DNA from 3 places in the Streptomyces sp. NPDC111606 genome. Region 2 is predicted to be linked to each of the others. Evidence: predicted binding sites of a transcription regulator. Region 2 holds the regulator's gene; each other region holds the start of a gene.
The links. Region 2 encodes HspR, which represses chaperone genes until heat shock. Its sites were predicted from a motif close to TTGAGNNNNNNNNNCTCAA; they were not measured.
Positions count from the first base shown of each region.

Region 1 (5,438 bases), on a different contig from region 2:
GCTGCCGGAGCCCGACGCCATGCCCCCGCGCGCGGAGGACACCATGTTGGCCTCCTTCAGCACGCCGGACAGGTACGGCCACACCTCGAAGCGCCGCATGTGCAGCGGTACGACGCCGTTGTCCAGGCGGGACAGGTCCAGGAGCGTCTCCACGAGCCTGCCGAGCCGCTCGGTCTGCTTCAGGGCGGTGCGCATGGTCTCGGGGTCGGCCTCGGCGATGCCGTCGACCACGTTCTCCAGGACGGCCCGCAGGCCCGCGATCGGGGTGCGCAGCTCGTGCGAGACGTTCGCCACCAGCTCCTTGCGCTGCTGGTCCTGGGCCTCCAGCTCGTCGGCCATGAGGTTGATCGTCCCGGCCAGGTCGCCCAGCTCGTCGCGGCGGTTCTCGCGCACCCGGCGGGTGTAGTCGCCGTGCGAGATGGACCGGGCCACCGTGTTCATCTCGTCCAGCGGCGCGGTGAGCGAATGGGCCACGAACTGCGTAATGAGCAGTGTGGCGATCATCGAGAAGACCGTGATGAAGCGCAGCTCCGTCTGCGTGCGCACCGCGATCATCGACAGGCCGGTGGTGATCAGTACCGCGATGATGACCAGCGCGCCCAGCTTGGTCTTGATCGAGAACGGACGTACGCCGCCCCAGGGCTCCCCGGGGCCTCTCCGTGCGGCCGGTCCGTCGCTCATGGCGTCGGCGTCTCCAGGGCGTAGCCCACGCCGTGCACCGTACGGATCCGCTCGGCGCCGATCTTCCGGCGCAGCGCCTTGATGTGGCTGTCGACCGTGCGGGTGCCGGAGGCGTCCGCCCAGTCCCACACCTCGGCGAGCAGCTGCTCACGGGAGAGCACCGCGCGCGGGGTGTTCGCCAGGCACACCAGCAGGTCGAACTCGGTGGGCGTGAGGTGAACATCCTCACTGCGCACCCGCACCCGGCGCTGCGCGTGGTCGATCTCCAGCTCGCCGAGCCGCAGGATGCCCGACCGCGGGGTCGTGGCGGCCAGTGCGGCCCGCTCGACCCGGCGCAGCAGCACATGCACGCGTGCCGCCAGCTCCCGCATCGAGAACGGCTTGGTCATGTAGTCGTCGGCGCCCACGCCGAGCCCGACCAGCATGTCGGTCTCGTCGTCGCGCGCGGTCAGCATCATCACCGGAACCGGCCGCTGGGCCTGCACACGACGGCAGACTTCCAGACCGTCGAAGCCCGGCAGCATGATGTCGAGGATCAGCAGGTCGGGCTGCCACGCCTCGGCCGTGTCGACCGCCGCCGGACCGTCGCCGGCCGTCTGTACGAGGAATCCCTCGGCACGCAGGCGGGCCGCGATGGCGTCCACGATGGTCGGATCGTCCTCGACCACCAGGACCCGGCGCTGCGCGCCCGGGGTCGCCGCCGTGCCGTTGTGGGAGGTGTGTGTCTGCTCCATCGCCCGCCCCAAAGTTGCTTTCCGGAATCCGTGGGGTGATCCCGCTGACTGGCTATGCCTGCTCATGCTTGCGATTGACGCTTGAATGATCCGCGTCAGGTGAGCAGAGTACGGGGAGTCACCGCGCCAGGGCTATCCAGGTCGTACGGCGAGGTGTACGACGTCCGGAACGCCCCGGGCAACGGGGATCTCTTCGGTACGCACCTGTTGGAATCCGGCATTACACAAGGTTTCTTCGAATTCCGGTGATGGCTGTGCGGACCATACGGCAAGCACCCCGCCGGGCCTCAACGCCCCTGCGCAGCCTGCCAGTCCGGCCGGTGAGTAGAGGCCGTCGTTGCCCTCGGTGACAGTCCAGCCGGGCCCGTTGTCGATGTCGAGGCACAGGGCGTCATACGTGGCGGAAGTCTCATGTACGTACGCCACGAGATCCGTTTCCAGAATCTCGGTGCGCGGGTCCGCGAGGGCCGGGGCGGAGAAGTCGGACAACGGGCCGTCGAGATGCCAGTCGATAATCGCTCGCTCGCGCTCGACGACGGTGATCCTTCCCGGGCGCGGATCGGCCGCTGCGTGTGCGAGCGAGAACCCGACGCCGAGCCCGCCGATCAGCATGTTGGGCCCCGGCCGGCCGTCCAGCGCGCCGAGTGCAGCGTCGACGAGCAGCCGTTCCGAGCGGCCGTCGGAGGTGTCCATCAGGAAGCAGCCGTTCGCGATGATCTGGAGCAGCTCACCGTGCCGCCGCAGCACGACCTCACCGTGCGGGCCCTCGCGACGGTCCAGGACTTCGGGGATGTCGTACGAAGTGGGCATCGGGCCATCCTGGCAGGCCCGAATGGTGGGCTGAACGTTTTGCCGGGGGCTGGTTGAGAGGTTGCTGAGAATCGTCCTTGTTGTGGCGCCGGTCACAGACACGCGTGGGACGCGGGCGAAGGGTGGGGGAAACGGAAAGGGCGCCTCACCTTGGAACGGACTGCGGCCGGGGGCGTGCCGGGCTCGGCTCCCGTGCCCGGTGAGGCGGGCCTGCCCGAGGTTGCCGAGCTGCTGGACGGGATGCCGCGGCAGCGCGGACCACTGGGCGCGACGGCGACTGCGCCGAGCCCCTCTGAAGCGTCCGCGTCCCTGCCCCGCCACGGCCGCCCCTGGCGTCTGCTCCCCACTCCCACCGGCACACCGTTCACCTTCGCCTACGCCGCCGTACTGGCCGGCACCTCGCTCGTCACCAGGTATGCCGACCCCGCCCTCGTCCACGCCCTGCACCAGGGCTCCAGCACCGACGTGGCGCACCTCGTGGGCACGCCCGTGACGGTGCTGCTCGCCAGCGCGCTGTGGATCGCGGGCGGTTTCGTGGCGCCGTACACGCTTGCCTTCCTGTTGGTGCTCACCGCGCTGGAGCGACGGATCGGCGGCATGCGCACGGCCGTCGTCTTCCTGACCGGGCACGTCCTGGCCACCCTCGTGACCGAGGTCCCGGTGGGGCTCGCCGTACTGGTCGGCCACCTTCCCGACAGCTCGCTGCACCGTCTCGACTACGGCGTCAGCTTCGGCGTCGCCACGGGCATCGGCGCGCTGAGCGGGCTGCTGCGGCCGTGGCTGCGGTGGACGGTGCCGGCGCTGTTCGGCGGGATGCTGATCCAGGACCTCGTCGCTCTCACGGACCCGCTGACCAATTGGGGCCACCTGATCGCCCTGGCCATCGGGATCGCCATGTGGCCGGTCGTGCGCGGGTGGTACCCGGCGGAGTCGGCCGGTCTCGGGCGACCACACGTGCGGGTCGCGACCGGCGCCCGGTAGGCACTCCCGGCCCCGCCGCTCGACCGGGGTCGCCCCGCCCCGGCGTCATGAGCAGGTCCGGCTCGGCGCCGCGCATGCCGAGCGCGCACAGGCCGCTGACGAGGCCGGGGACGGTGCGGGAAGGATCAGGCCCCGGCCACCGTTCACCCGACAGAAGCCGAGGTCACGGCCTGTGGCGTAACTGATCGCTCACAGCGAACGGGGGCCGGGGAACATTCGAAGCGTCCCGTGCATTGAGTCGGCATAACTCAACTTGACTGCCGAAGGGGAGATCATGGCTTCGACGTCCACACCGCTCACCCTGCCCGTGCTGCCGCTCGACGACGAGGTGGTGCTGCCCGGAATGGTGGTCCCGCTGGACCTGAACGACGCCGACGTGCGCGCCGCGGTGGAGGCCGCTCAGGCCGCCGCGAGGTCACAGCCAGGAAAGCCACGGGTACTGCTGGTGCCACGCATCGACGGGACGTACGCGAGCACCGGTGTGCTCGGCACCGTCGAGCAGGTCGGCCGGCTGGCCGACGGCGACCCGGGCGCCCTGATCCGCGGTCGCGGCCGCGTGCGGATCGGCGCCGGGACGACCGGACCGGGTGCGGCACTGTGGGTCGAGGGGACCCGCCTCGACGAGAGCGTGCCCGAGCCGCTGCCCGGACAGGTCACCGACCTGGTGAAGGAGTACAAGGCCCTCGCCACCGCCTGGCTGCGCAAGCGCGGCGCCTGGCAGGTCGTCGACCGCGTCCAGGCCATCGACGACGTCTCCGCCCTTGCCGACAACTCCGGTTACTCGCCCTTCCTGAGCACCGAGCAGAAGGTGGAGCTCCTGGAGACCGCCGACCCGGTCGTCCGCCTCAAGCTCGCCACTCAGCAGCTGCGCGACCACCTCGCCGAGCAGGATGTCGCCGAGACCATCGCCAAGGACGTCCAGGAGGGTGTCGACAAGCAGCAGCGCGAGTTCCTGCTCCGGCGTCAGCTGGAGGCCGTACGCAAGGAACTGCGTGAGATCAACGGCGAGCAGGACGGCGAGGAGTCCGACGACTACCGCGCCCGCGTCGAGGCCGCCGACCTCCCCGAGAACGTCCGCGAGGCCGCGCTCAAGGAGGTCGACAAGCTGGAGCGGTCCTCGGACCAGTCGCCCGAGGGGTCGTGGATCCGGACCTGGCTCGACACCGTGCTCGAACTGCCGTGGAACGAGCGGACCGAGGACGCGTACGACATCCAGGGGGCCAAGGCGATCCTCGACGCCGAGCACGCCGGTCTGGAGGACGTGAAGGAGCGCATCACCGAGTACCTCGCGGTGCGCAAGCGCCGTACCGACCGCGGCCTGGGTGTCGTCGGCGGCCGGCGTGGCGGTGCCGTGCTGGCGCTGGTCGGCCCGCCCGGCGTCGGCAAGACCTCGCTCGGCGAATCCGTCGCGCACGCCATGGGCCGCAAGTTCGTCCGCGTCGCCCTCGGTGGCGTACGGGACGAGGCGGAGATCCGCGGCCACCGGCGTACGTACGTCGGCGCGCTGCCCGGCCGGATCGTGCGGGCCATCAAGGAGGCCGGGTCGATGAACCCGGTGGTGCTGCTCGACGAGATCGACAAGGTGGGGTCCGACTTCCGGGGCGACCCGGCGGCCGCCCTGCTGGAGGTCCTGGACCCGGCCCAGAACCACACCTTCCGCGACCACTACCTGGAAGTGGAACTGGACCTGTCGGACGTGGTCTTCCTCGCCACCGCCAACGTCCTGGAGGCCGTCCCGGAGGCCCTGCTCGACCGTATGGAGCTGGTCCGCCTCGACGGCTACACCGAGGACGAGAAGATCGTCATCGCGCGTGACCACCTGCTCCCGCGCCAGCTGGAGCGGGCGGGCCTGAACAAGGACGAGGTCGCCATCGACGAGGGCGCCCTGCGCAAGCTCGCCGGTGAGTACACGCGCGAAGCGGGCGTCCGCACCCTGGAGCGGTCCATCGCGAGGCTGCTGCGCAAGGTGGCGGCACAGCACGAACTGGGCGAGCGGGAGCTGCCGTTCACCGTCGAGGACGGCGACCTGCGCGGCCTGATCGGCCGGCCGCACCACGTGCCCGAGTCCGCCCAGGACCCGGCGGAGCGCCGTACGGCCGTGCCGGGCGTGGCGACCGGGCTGGCGGTGACGGGCGCGGGCGGTGACGTCCTGTTCGTCGAGGCGTCGCTGGCCGACCCGGAGACGGGCGCGGCGGGTCTGACGCTGACCGGCCAGCTGGGTGACGTGATGAA
Region 1 covers NZ_JBVKBY010000002.1:698,037-703,474, forward strand. Annotated here, with positions in the region: gene ACZ7M7_RS11050 (sensor histidine kinase) at 1-681, opposite strand, end outside; gene ACZ7M7_RS11055 (response regulator transcription factor) at 678-1,415, opposite strand; gene ACZ7M7_RS11060 (spermidine synthase family protein) at 1,548-2,225, opposite strand; gene ACZ7M7_RS11065 (rhomboid-like protein) at 2,376-3,206, shown strand; gene lon (endopeptidase La) at 3,481-5,438, shown strand, end outside.
Region 1: a site for HspR is predicted at 3,440-3,458, ahead of lon (endopeptidase La). Genes of this name have one in related genera too.

Region 2 (5,438 bases):
ACCGTATTCGCGATGCTGCACATCAAGCCGTACGGGCCTCGGCGTCAACCCTCTTTTCCCCTAGGGGGTGCTGTTCGCCCGCCCGCGCAGGCCACATCGTCGCAGGTCGGAGCCCAGTTGCGTGTAAGGAACGGATAAGAGTTGAGTGAGGTCGACTCAGCTCTGTTGACCGGTCGCGAGCCGTCATGCACACTTGAGTCCGTTCCACTCAAGTCAGCTGGAGGAATCAACCATGGCACGTGCGGTCGGCATCGACCTGGGCACGACTAACTCCGTCGTCAGCGTTCTCGAAGGCGGCGAGCCCACCGTCATCACCAACGCCGAGGGTGCCAGGACCACGCCGTCCGTCGTCGCCTTCGCGAAGAACGGCGAAGTGCTTGTCGGCGAGGTCGCCAAGCGCCAGGCGGTCACCAACGTGGACCGGACCATCAGGTCCGTGAAGCGCCACATGGGCACCGACTGGAAGACGGAGCTCGACGGGAAGCCCTTCAACCCGCAGCAGATGTCCGCCTTCATCCTGCAGAAGCTGAAGCGGGACGCCGAGTCCTACCTGGGCGAGAAGGTGACCGACGCGGTCATCACCGTCCCGGCGTACTTCAACGACTCCGAGCGCCAGGCGACGAAGGAAGCCGGCGAGATCGCCGGTCTGAACGTCCTTCGCATCGTCAACGAGCCCACCGCGGCCGCGCTCGCGTACGGCCTCGACAAGGACGACCAGACGATCCTCGTCTTCGACCTCGGTGGCGGCACCTTCGACGTGTCCCTCCTGGAGATCGGCGACGGCGTCGTCGAGGTGAAGGCCACCAACGGTGACAACCACCTCGGTGGTGACGACTGGGACCAGCGCGTCGTCGACTACCTGGTGCAGCAGTTCAAGTCCGGTCACGGCGTGGACCTCGCCAAGGACAAGATGGCTCTGCAGCGTCTGCGTGAGGCTGCCGAGAAGGCCAAGATCGAGCTGTCCTCGTCCACCGAGACCTCGATCAACCTGCCCTACATCACCGCCTCCGCCGAGGGCCCGCTGCACCTGGACGAGAAGCTCACCCGGGCTCAGTTCCAGCAGCTGACCGCGGACCTCCTGGAGCGCTGCAAGACCCCGTTCTTCAACGTCATGAAGGACGCCGGAGTCTCCATCAACGAGATCGACCACGTCGTCCTCGTCGGTGGCTCCACCCGTATGCCCGCCGTCGCCGAGCAGGTGCGCGAGCTGACCGGCGGCAAGGACGCCAACAAGGGCGTCAACCCGGACGAGGTCGTCGCCATCGGCGCCGCCCTGCAGGCCGGTGTCCTCAAGGGTGAGGTCAAGGACGTCCTGCTCCTCGACGTGACCCCGCTGTCCCTCGGTATCGAGACCAAGGGCGGCATCATGACCAAGCTCATCGAGCGCAACACCACGATCCCGACCAAGCGGTCCGAGATCTTCACGACGGCCGAGGACAACCAGCCGTCCGTGCAGATCCAGGTCTACCAGGGCGAGCGCGAGATCGCGGCGTACAACAAGAAGCTCGGCATGTTCGAGCTGACCGGTCTGCCGCCGGCCCCGCGCGGTGTCCCGCAGATCGAGGTCGCCTTCGACATCGACGCCAACGGCATCATGCACGTGACCGCGAAGGACCTCGGCACGGGCAAGGAGCAGAAGATGACCGTCACCGGTGGCTCCTCGCTGCCGAAGGACGAGGTCAACCGGATGCGCGAAGAGGCCGAGAAGTACGCGGAGGAGGACCACGCCCGCCGCGAGGCCGCCGAGTCCCGCAACCAGGGCGAGCAGCTCGTCTACCAGACGGAGAAGTTCCTCAAGGACAACGAGGACAAGGTTCCCGGCGAGGTCAAGACCGAGGTCGAGGCCGCCGTCGAGGAGCTGAAGACCGCGCTCAAGGGCGAGGACACCGCCGAGATCCGCACCGCCACCGAGAAGGTCGCCGCGGTCTCGCAGAAGGTCGGCCAGGCCATGTACGCCGACGCCCAGGCCGCGCAGGGCGCTGCCGGCGGTCCGGAGGGCGCTGCCCCGGGCGGCAAGGCCGCCGACGACGACGTCGTCGACGCCGAGATCGTGGACGACGAGCGCAAGGACGGTGCCGCGTAATGACGGAGGAGACCCCGGGCTTCGAGGAGAAGCCCGACGTCCCCTCCGGCGCGACCCCTGACGACGCCGAGTCGAAGGCCGCCCCTCAGGAAGGGGCGGCCCCGGCCGGGGACGGAGCAGCAGACCCGGGCCTGGTGGCCCAGCTGGACCAGGTGCGTACGGCGCTCGGCGAGCGCACGGCGGACCTCCAGCGGCTCCAGGCCGAGTACCAGAACTACCGCCGCCGCGTGGAGCGGGACCGGATCACGGTCAAGGAGATCGCCATCGCGAACCTCCTGACCGAGCTCCTGCCCGTGATCGACGACATCGGCCGCGCGCGTGAACACGGCGAACTCGTCGGCGGATTCAAGTCCGTCGCGGAGTCGCTGGAGACCGTCGCGGCGAAGATGGGACTGCAGGCGTTCGGCAAGGAGGGCGAGCCCTTCGACCCGACGATCCACGAGGCCCTGATGCACTCCTACGCGCCGGACGTCACCGAGACGACCTGCGTGGCGATCCTGCAGCCCGGGTATCGCATCGGCGAGCGCACCATCCGCCCCGCGCGGGTGGCCGTCGCCGAGCCCCAGCCGGGCGCGCAGACCGTCAAGGAGGAGTCCGGCGAGGCGGCCGACGACAAGGAGAGCGGTGGCCCGGACGAGGGCTGACGTTGAACTGACGAGGGACTACGGGAAGGGGGCACGTCGAGGATGAGCACCAAGGACTTCATCGAGAAGGACTTCTACAAGGTCCTCGGCGTCCCCAAGGACGCCACCGAGGCCGAGATCAAGAAGGCGTACCGGAAGCTCGCCCGCGAGAACCACCCGGACGCCAACAAGGGCAACGCCAAGGCGGAGGAGCGCTTCAAGGAGATCTCCGAGGCGAACGACGTCCTCGGCGACCCCAAGAAGCGCAAGGAGTACGACGAGGCTCGCGCCCTGTTCGGCAACGGCGGCTTCCGCCCGGGGCCGGGCGGCGCGGGCGGCTCCTTCAACTTCGACCTGGGCGACCTCTTCGGAGGCAGCGCCCAGGGCGGCGGCGGCCAAGGAGGAGCCGGCGGCTTCGGCGGCGGACTCGGCGACGTCTTCGGGGGCCTGTTCAACCGCGGCGGCACGGGTACGACCCGTACCCAGCCCCGGCGCGGCCAGGACATCGACACCGAGGTCAACCTCAGCTTCACCGAGGCGATCGAGGGTGCGACGGTCCCGCTGCGGATGTCCTCGCAGTCACCGTGCAAGGCCTGCGCGGGCACCGGCGACAAGAACGGCACACCGCGGGTGTGCCCGACCTGCGTCGGCACCGGCCAGGTGGCGCGGGGCTCGGGCGGTGGTTTCTCCCTCACCGACCCGTGCCCGGACTGCAAGGGGCGCGGCCTGATGGCCGAGCACCCCTGCATGGAGTGCAAGGGCAGCGGCCGGGCCAAGTCCTCGCGCACGATGCAGGTCCGCATCCCCGCCGGGGTGTCGGACGGCCAGCGCATCCGCCTGCGCGGCAAGGGCGCACCCGGCGAGCGCGGCGGCCCCTCCGGCGACCTGTACGTCACCGTGCACGTCGACGCGCACCCGGTGTTCGGCCGCAAGGAGGACAACCTCACGGTGACCGTCCCCGTGACCTTCACGGAGGCGGCCCTCGGCGGCGAGGTCAGGGTCCCCACCCTGGGCGGACCGCCGGTCACCCTGAAACTGCCGCCCGGCACGCCCAACGGGCGCACCATGCGGGCGCGGGGCAAGGGCGCGGTCCGCAAGGACGGCACCCGCGGCGACCTTCTGGTCACCGTCGAGGTGAGTGTTCCGAAGGACCTGACGGGGAAGGCTCGTGACGCGCTCGAGGCGTATCGCGAGGCGACCGCGGGTGAGGATCCGCGGGCGGAGCTGTTCCAGGCCGCGAAGGGAGCATGAGTCAGATGGACGGTCGTCGACGCAACCCGTATGAACTGACCGAGGAGACCCCGGTCTACGTCATCTCGGTGGCGGCCCAGCTGTCCGGCCTGCACCCGCAGACCCTGCGCCAGTACGACCGCCTGGGCCTGGTGTCTCCGGACCGCACCGCGGGCCGGGGGCGCCGTTACTCGGCCCGTGACATCGAACTGCTGCGCACCGTCCAGCAGCTGTCGCAGGACGAGGGCATCAACCTCGCCGGCATCAAGCGCATCATCGAACTGGAGAACCAGGTCGCCGCGCTCCAGTCCCGGGTGGCCGAACTCCAGGCCGCCGTCGAAGGGGCCGCCGCGGCGATGCAGCAGCGCGAGGCGGCGGTGCACGCGTCGTACCGCCGCGATCTGGTGCCGTACCAGGAGGTGCAGCAGACCAGCGCGTTGGTGGTGTGGCGGCCGAAGAAGGCCAAGGACTAGCGGCACGCAGCGGAAAGGGGCCCGGGGAACTCTCCGGGCCCCTTTCCCATGCCCGCACCGCGTCAGGGGATCAGATCCCCGATCGCATCCACGACCAGCATCCACATCGGCTGCGCCCCCGTGCCGAATCCGGCTGCGAGGGCGTGTCCGAGGCTCACGTCCATGGCCTCAGGGGCCGCGTCCGCGCGCCACTCGGCCGCGACCTCGCCGTTGCCCTGGGAGGTGAACTCACCGAGGCGCCGCCCGTCGCGCAGGAGACGGCTGTCCGGCACGGAGTCGGGTAGCAGCCGCCAGACATGCCCGGCGTGCCGGACGTCGACCGCGTACGAACGCCGGGTCAGCCGCCCCTTCGCCGGGCGCACGTCCGCCTGCGCGCCGTCCACGGTGAGCGTGAGCCGGTCGCCGTCCCGGGTGCCGACGGGGATGTGCACCTCGGCCTCGGTGCCGGCGGACCGGCTCAGCACGATCCGCGGTGCCGCCGCGCCCTCGACGACGACTTCGCCGCGCTCGGTGTCCAGACGGACGGTCAGCGTGCCGAACTGGCTGTCCTCGACGAGGGTTTCGGTGATGACGGTCATGCGGATGATCTTCGCAGCTCCGGTCGGGCCGGTCAGGCGGCGGGTGCGATCACCGTCCAGTCGCCCGCGGGGACGGACTCGGTGCCGTCGGCCTGCACACCCGTGACCCGGTAGAAGGACGTGGTGCCGCGCCGCGCGCCCTTGTCGAAGTAGGTGAAGGCCCCGGCCGGGAGTTCGGCGATCTTCTCGTACGTGGCGGAGGCGGCGTTCCACCGGTGAACGCGGAAGCTCTGCGCCGGGTCGGCGGACTCCCCCTCGCCCGCGCCGAGCCCGGACCACACGAGCTGGTTGCCCTCGTCGCCCTCGGCACCCGAAGCCGTCAGATGCAGCGGCGAGCCGTCGGGCGTCGGCACGCTCGGCGTCATGTCGAGCTCCGTCGCGCGCACGGCCTCGACCGGATCGTCGCTCCACTTGATGGCGGAGTTCCCCTCGTCGTCCACGGCGTCGACGA
Region 2 covers NZ_JBVKBY010000012.1:102,485-107,922, forward strand. Annotated here, with positions in the region: gene ACZ7M7_RS35105 (MraY family glycosyltransferase) at 1-138, shown strand, start outside; gene dnaK (molecular chaperone DnaK) at 233-2,083, shown strand; gene grpE (nucleotide exchange factor GrpE) at 2,083-2,727, shown strand; gene dnaJ (molecular chaperone DnaJ) at 2,770-3,957, shown strand; gene ACZ7M7_RS35125 (heat shock protein transcriptional repressor HspR) at 3,963-4,409, shown strand; gene ACZ7M7_RS35130 (hypothetical protein) at 4,472-4,987, opposite strand; gene ACZ7M7_RS35135 (hypothetical protein) at 5,020-5,427, opposite strand.

Region 3 (5,438 bases), on a different contig from region 2:
TCGAGGTCGGTCTGCCGACGGTCTGCTCGGAGACGTGCGTGGGCCGGCTGCGCTATCTCGGGGTGGTGCTGTACGACGCCGACAGGGTGACCGCCGCTGCGTCGGTGCGCAGCGAACGGGATCTGTACGAGGCGCAGTTGGGTGTCTTCCTCGATCCCGAGGACGCCGGGGTCCGGCACGCGTGCGACGCGGCGGGGATTCCGTACGACTGGGTGGAGGCGGCGCGCCGCTCCCCCGTGCACGCGCTGATCAGCAAGTACCGGGTGGCGCTGCCGCTGCATCCGGAGTACCGGACGATGCCGATGGTCTGGTACATCCCGCCGCTCTCCCCGGTGGTGGACGTGCTGACGGAGACCGGGCACGACGGTGAGGACGTGGGGAACCTGTTCGGCGCGATCGACAGCCTGCGCATTCCGCTGGAGTACCTGGCGGAGATGTTCACGGCCGGCGCCATCGGCCCGGTCCGGTCCTCGCTGGAGAAGCTCGCCGCGATGCGCTCCCACATGCGGGCGATCAACCTCGGTGAGGAGCCGGATCCCTCGGTGTCGGCCGCCGTCGGCATGGAGGCCCACGAGATCGAGGAGATGTACCGGCTGCTGGCGATCGCCAAGTACGAGGACCGGTACGTGATTCCGACGGCCGCCGTGGCGGACGCCCGGCACCTGGAGGAGTCCGCGCTGCCGCAGGGGTGCAGCCTCGACTACGACGGCGGGCCCGGGATGGGCGGGGACGGCCCCTTCGGCCAGGACTCGGGCCGCAAGCTGCTGCCGCTGGTGACGGTGGAGAACTTCCACGCCCTGCGCAAACGGCAGACGGCGGACCGCGCGGCCGACCTGCCCCCCACAGCCCCCATGGCCCAATCAGCCGACACAGCCGAGACCGAGGAGGCATGATGCCGTCCTTCGAGGTGCTGTACCAGGCGGCCGCACTCTGCCTGACCTACCCCGACGACGACTTCCGCGCCCGCCTGCCGCTGCTGCGCGAGGCGGCCCCGCAGCTACGGGAGTTCACCGACCACGCGGCCCTCACACCCCCGCAGGAACTGGCCGCCCACTACGTCCAGGTCTTCGACTTCAAGAACCGCCACAGCCTGTATCTGAGCTGGTGGCGCGACGGCGACACCCGGCGGCGCGGCATGTCGCTGCTGCGCTTCAAGGAGCTCTACCGCGCCCACGGCCTGGAGTTCACCGGCGAGGAACTGCCCGACTTCCTGCCCGCGGTACTGGAGTTCGCGGCCCGCACCGGCGACACCGGCCTCCTGCTGGAACACCGGGACTGTCTGGAGGAGCTCCGCGCCCGGCTCACCGACTTCGGCACACCGTACGCGTCCGTCCTGGACGCCGTGTGCGCCACACTGCCGACCGCACAACCGGGGGCACGCCCATGACCACACTGCTGTGGGGCGTCCTGCCCTACGTCGTCTTCGCCCTGCTCGTCGCCGGTCTGATCTGGCGCCACCGCTACGACCGCTTCGGCTGGACCACGCGCTCGTCCCAGATCTACGAGTCGAAGCTCCTGAACATCGCCTCGCCCGCCTTCCACTACGGCATCCTGTTCGTGCTGGTCGGCCATCTGGTGGGCCTGTTCGTCCCGGAGTCCTGGACGGACGCGCTCGGCGTCAGCGAGCACACGTACCACCTGTTCTCCCTCTACGGCGGCACGGCCGCGGGGGTGCTGACGGTCGTCGGGATCGTCCTGCTGATCTACCGCCGCCGCACGAAGGCACCCGTGTTCCGGGCGACCACGGCCAACGACAAGATCATGTACGTCGTGCTGGCGGCGGCCATCGTGATGGGCATGGTCGCCAAGCTGTCCCACTCCTCCGGCGACGGCTACAACTACCGCGAGTCCATCGCCCCGTGGGCCCGCAGTCTCTTCACCCTCCAACCGGACCTCGACCGGATGGCGGGCGTGCCGGTGCTGTACGAGGTGCACGCGGTGATCGGCATGGTGCTCATCGCGCTGGTGCCGTACACCCGACTGGTCCACATGTTCAGCGCGCCGGTGCAGTACCTGTTCCGGCCGTATGTGGTGTACCGCAGCCGGGACCCCAGGCAGTTGGGGCCCCGGCCGGAGCGGCGGGGCTGGGAGAAGACCGGGTCCTGAGCGCCCCTATGCGGCGCCGCCCTTCTGGTCCTTCTCGTCGTCCACGATCTCCGCGTCCACCACACCGTCGTCGTCCTGCGGCGCGGACTGCTCCGCGCCCGTGCCGGTGGCGCTGTCGCTCGGCGCCTGCTGGGACCGGGCGTACATCGCCTGGCCCATCTGCTGGCTGACCGAGGCGAGTTTCTCGATGCCGGTGCGCAGGGCGTTGGTCTCGGCGTTCTGCTCCAGCTGCTGCTTCAGGTCCGTGATCGCCGACTCGACCTCGGCCTTGGTGTCCGCCGGGACCTTGTCCTCGTTGTCGCGGATGAACTTCTCGGTCTGGTAGACGAGCTGTTCGGCCTGGTTGCGGGTCTCGGCGTCGTCGCGGCGCTTGCGGTCCTCCTCGGCGTACTGCTCGGCCTCCCGCATCATGCGGTCGATGTCGTCCTTCGGGAGGGCCGAACCGCCCGTGACCGTCATCTTCTGCTCACGGCCGGTCGCCAGGTCCTTCGCGGAGACGTGCATGATCCCGTTGGCGTCGATGTCGAAGGCGACCTCGATCTGCGGGACGCCGCGCGGGGCCGGCGGCAGGCCGGTGAGGTCGAAGACACCGAGCTTCTTGTTGTACGCCGCGATCTCACGTTCGCCCTGGTAGACCTGGATGCCGACCGAGGGCTGGTTGTCGGCGGCCGTGGTGAAGATCTCCGAACGCCGGGTGGGGATGGTCGTGTTGCGTTCGATGAGCTTCGTCATGATGCCGCCCTTGGTCTCGATGCCGAGGGACAGCGGGGTGACGTCGAGCAGCAGGACGTCCTTGACGTCGCCGCGGATGACACCGGCCTGGAGGGCGGCGCCGACGGCCACGACCTCGTCGGGGTTGACGCCCTTGTGCGGGTCCTTGCCGGTGAGTTCCTTGACGAGTTCGGTGACGGCGGGCATCCGGGTGGAGCCGCCGACGAGGATGACGTGGTCGACCGCCGAGAGCTTGATGCCTGCGTCCTTGACCGCCTGGTGGAAGGGGGTCTTGCAGCGGTCGAGGAGGTCCGCGGTGAGCTCCTGGAACTGGGCGCGGGTCAGCTTCTCGTCGAGGTGGAGCGGCCCTTCGGCGGAGGCCGTGATGTAGGGCAGGTTGATCGTCGTCTCGGTGGAGCTGGACAGCTCGATCTTGGCCTTCTCGGCGCCCTCGCGCAGCCGCTGCAGCGCCATCTTGTCGGTGCCGAGGTCGATGCCGTACTGCCCCTTGAACTTCTTCACCAGGTACTCGACGACCCGCTGGTCCCAGTCGTCGCCGCCCAGGTGGGTGTCGCCGTTGGTGGCCTTGACCTCGATGACGCCGTCGCCGATCTCCAGCAGCGAGACGTCGAAGGTGCCGCCGCCGAGGTCGAAGACCAGCACGGTCTGCTCCTCGCCCCGGTCGAGGCCGTAGGCGAGGGCGGCGGCCGTGGGCTCGTTGATGATCCTGAGCACCTTCAGGCCGGCGATCTCCCCGGCCTCCTTCGTGGCCTGCCGCTGGGCGTCGTCGAAGTAGGCGGGAACGGTGATCACCGCGTCGGTGACGTCCTCGCCGAGATACGACTCGGCGTCCCGCTTCAGTTTCTGCAGCACCCGGGCCGACAGTTCCTGGGCCCGGTAGCGGGAGCCGTCGACGTCGCCCTGATCCGGGAAGCGCCAGTTCGCGTCGCCCATGTGCCGCTTCATGGAGCGGGCGGTGCGCTCGACGTTCGTCACCGCCTGCCGTTTGGCCACCTCACCGACGAGTACCTCGCCGTTCTTGGCGAAGGCCACGACCGACGGTGTGGTCCTGGCCCCCTCCGCATTGGCGACGACAGTGGGTTCGCCGCCCTCCAGGACGGCGACCACCGAGTTCGTGGTCCCGAGATCGATCCCGACCGCGCGTGCCATCGCTGTCCCCTTCCGCCAGGGCACCCCTTGAACTCCAGCACAAAACTTGAGCGGGTTCTTGTCAATGGGACGGGTGACCGCGGGGACGGCCGCCAAACAGTGGCTGAGCGCTCACTCAGGGTTCGGGGGGCCGGCCCGAAGGGCCGCCCCCCAGGGGCGCGGGGCTGTATCGATATGCGGCTCCGCCGCGTGGGCGCGACCAGCCACGACGGCGCCGCAGCCGCAAGAGGCCCTGTCACGGCTCCCCGCGAAGCGCTACGCCAACTTCGCCGACAGCGTGATCGTCGTGCCCGTCAGCGCCTGACTGACCGGACAGTTCTTCTTGGCGTCCTCCGCCGCCGCAGCGAAGCCCTCGGCGTCGAGACCGGGCACGGTGCCCTCGACGGTGAGGTGAATCCCGGTGATCCCCTCACCCGGCTGGAAGTTCACGTCGGCCGAGGTGACGAGCTTGGTGGGCGGGGTGCCGGCACCCGCGAGGGCGTGCGACAGCGCCATGGAGAAGCAGCTGGAGTGCGCGGCGGCGATCAGCTCCTCGGGGCTGGTCTTGCCGTTCGCGTCCTGGGAGCGCGAGGCCCACGTGACCGGCTGGGCGGCGATGGCACCAGAAGAGTCGAAGTTGACAACACCGTTGCCCTCGAGCAGGTTGCCTTCCCAGACGGTGTGTGCGGAGCGCGTGGTAGCCACGGTTCTTCCTTTCGCGTGGGGGCCCGTTTCCTGGGTCCGTGCCCCCATCCGATCACACTCCGGCTCAACTCACCCGGAAGACCGGCCCACGCGGGGTGAACGGCAGACGACGGCCCTGCGGGAGCAGGTACGCGTGCTCGCGCCGCACCCGCAGCACGTCGCACCAGCCGTCCGTGATGACCAGGACGGGCGCGCCGGGCGGGAAGTCGTCGGCGCGCTGGAGGAGGTCGATCCCGGGCTGCAGGACCGTACCGCCACGGCCGTGCACCCGTACCCGCCCCGCGATCTCCGTCACCGGCACATAGCCGGCGTCGTAGGGTCCCGCGTCGCAGAACACCACCCGCGCGGCCGGTACGTCCCGGGCGGCGGCGTAGGAGGCGATGGCGCCGAGCGCCTTGCCGAGGAGCACGCTGCCCATCGAGCCGGAGGTGTCCAGGACGACACCGAAGGTGCAGCGGGCGATCTCCTCGGGCGGGAAGTAGCGCCCCGCGCGCGGGATGTCGGGCGTCGACGACTGGCGGCGCGAGGGACGGGCGTACGTCCGCACCGGCTCGGGGCGTGGCACGAACTCGTCGAACCAGCGGGCCAGTCGGGCGTCCCAGGGCAGCGGCGGATGGCTGAGCGCTCGGATCTCCTGGACCAGGCCGCCGGGCAGGAAGCCGCGTTCCTGCTGCTGGTGCAGGTCGAGGCCGTGGGAGAGGCCGCGGCGGTAGAACTCGTCGAGGTCGCAGTACTCGCCGGGGGCGCCGAGCGGGGCGCCCAGCACA
Region 3 covers NZ_JBVKBY010000003.1:191,943-197,380, reverse strand. Annotated here, with positions in the region: gene narH (nitrate reductase subunit beta) at 1-893, shown strand, start outside; gene narJ (nitrate reductase molybdenum cofactor assembly chaperone) at 893-1,387, shown strand; gene narI (respiratory nitrate reductase subunit gamma) at 1,384-2,106, shown strand; gene dnaK (molecular chaperone DnaK) at 2,113-3,987, opposite strand; gene ACZ7M7_RS12670 (OsmC family protein) at 4,243-4,671, opposite strand; gene ACZ7M7_RS12665 (vWA domain-containing protein) at 4,736-5,438, opposite strand, start outside.
Region 3: a site for HspR is predicted at 4,034-4,052, ahead of dnaK (molecular chaperone DnaK). Genes of this name have one in related genera too.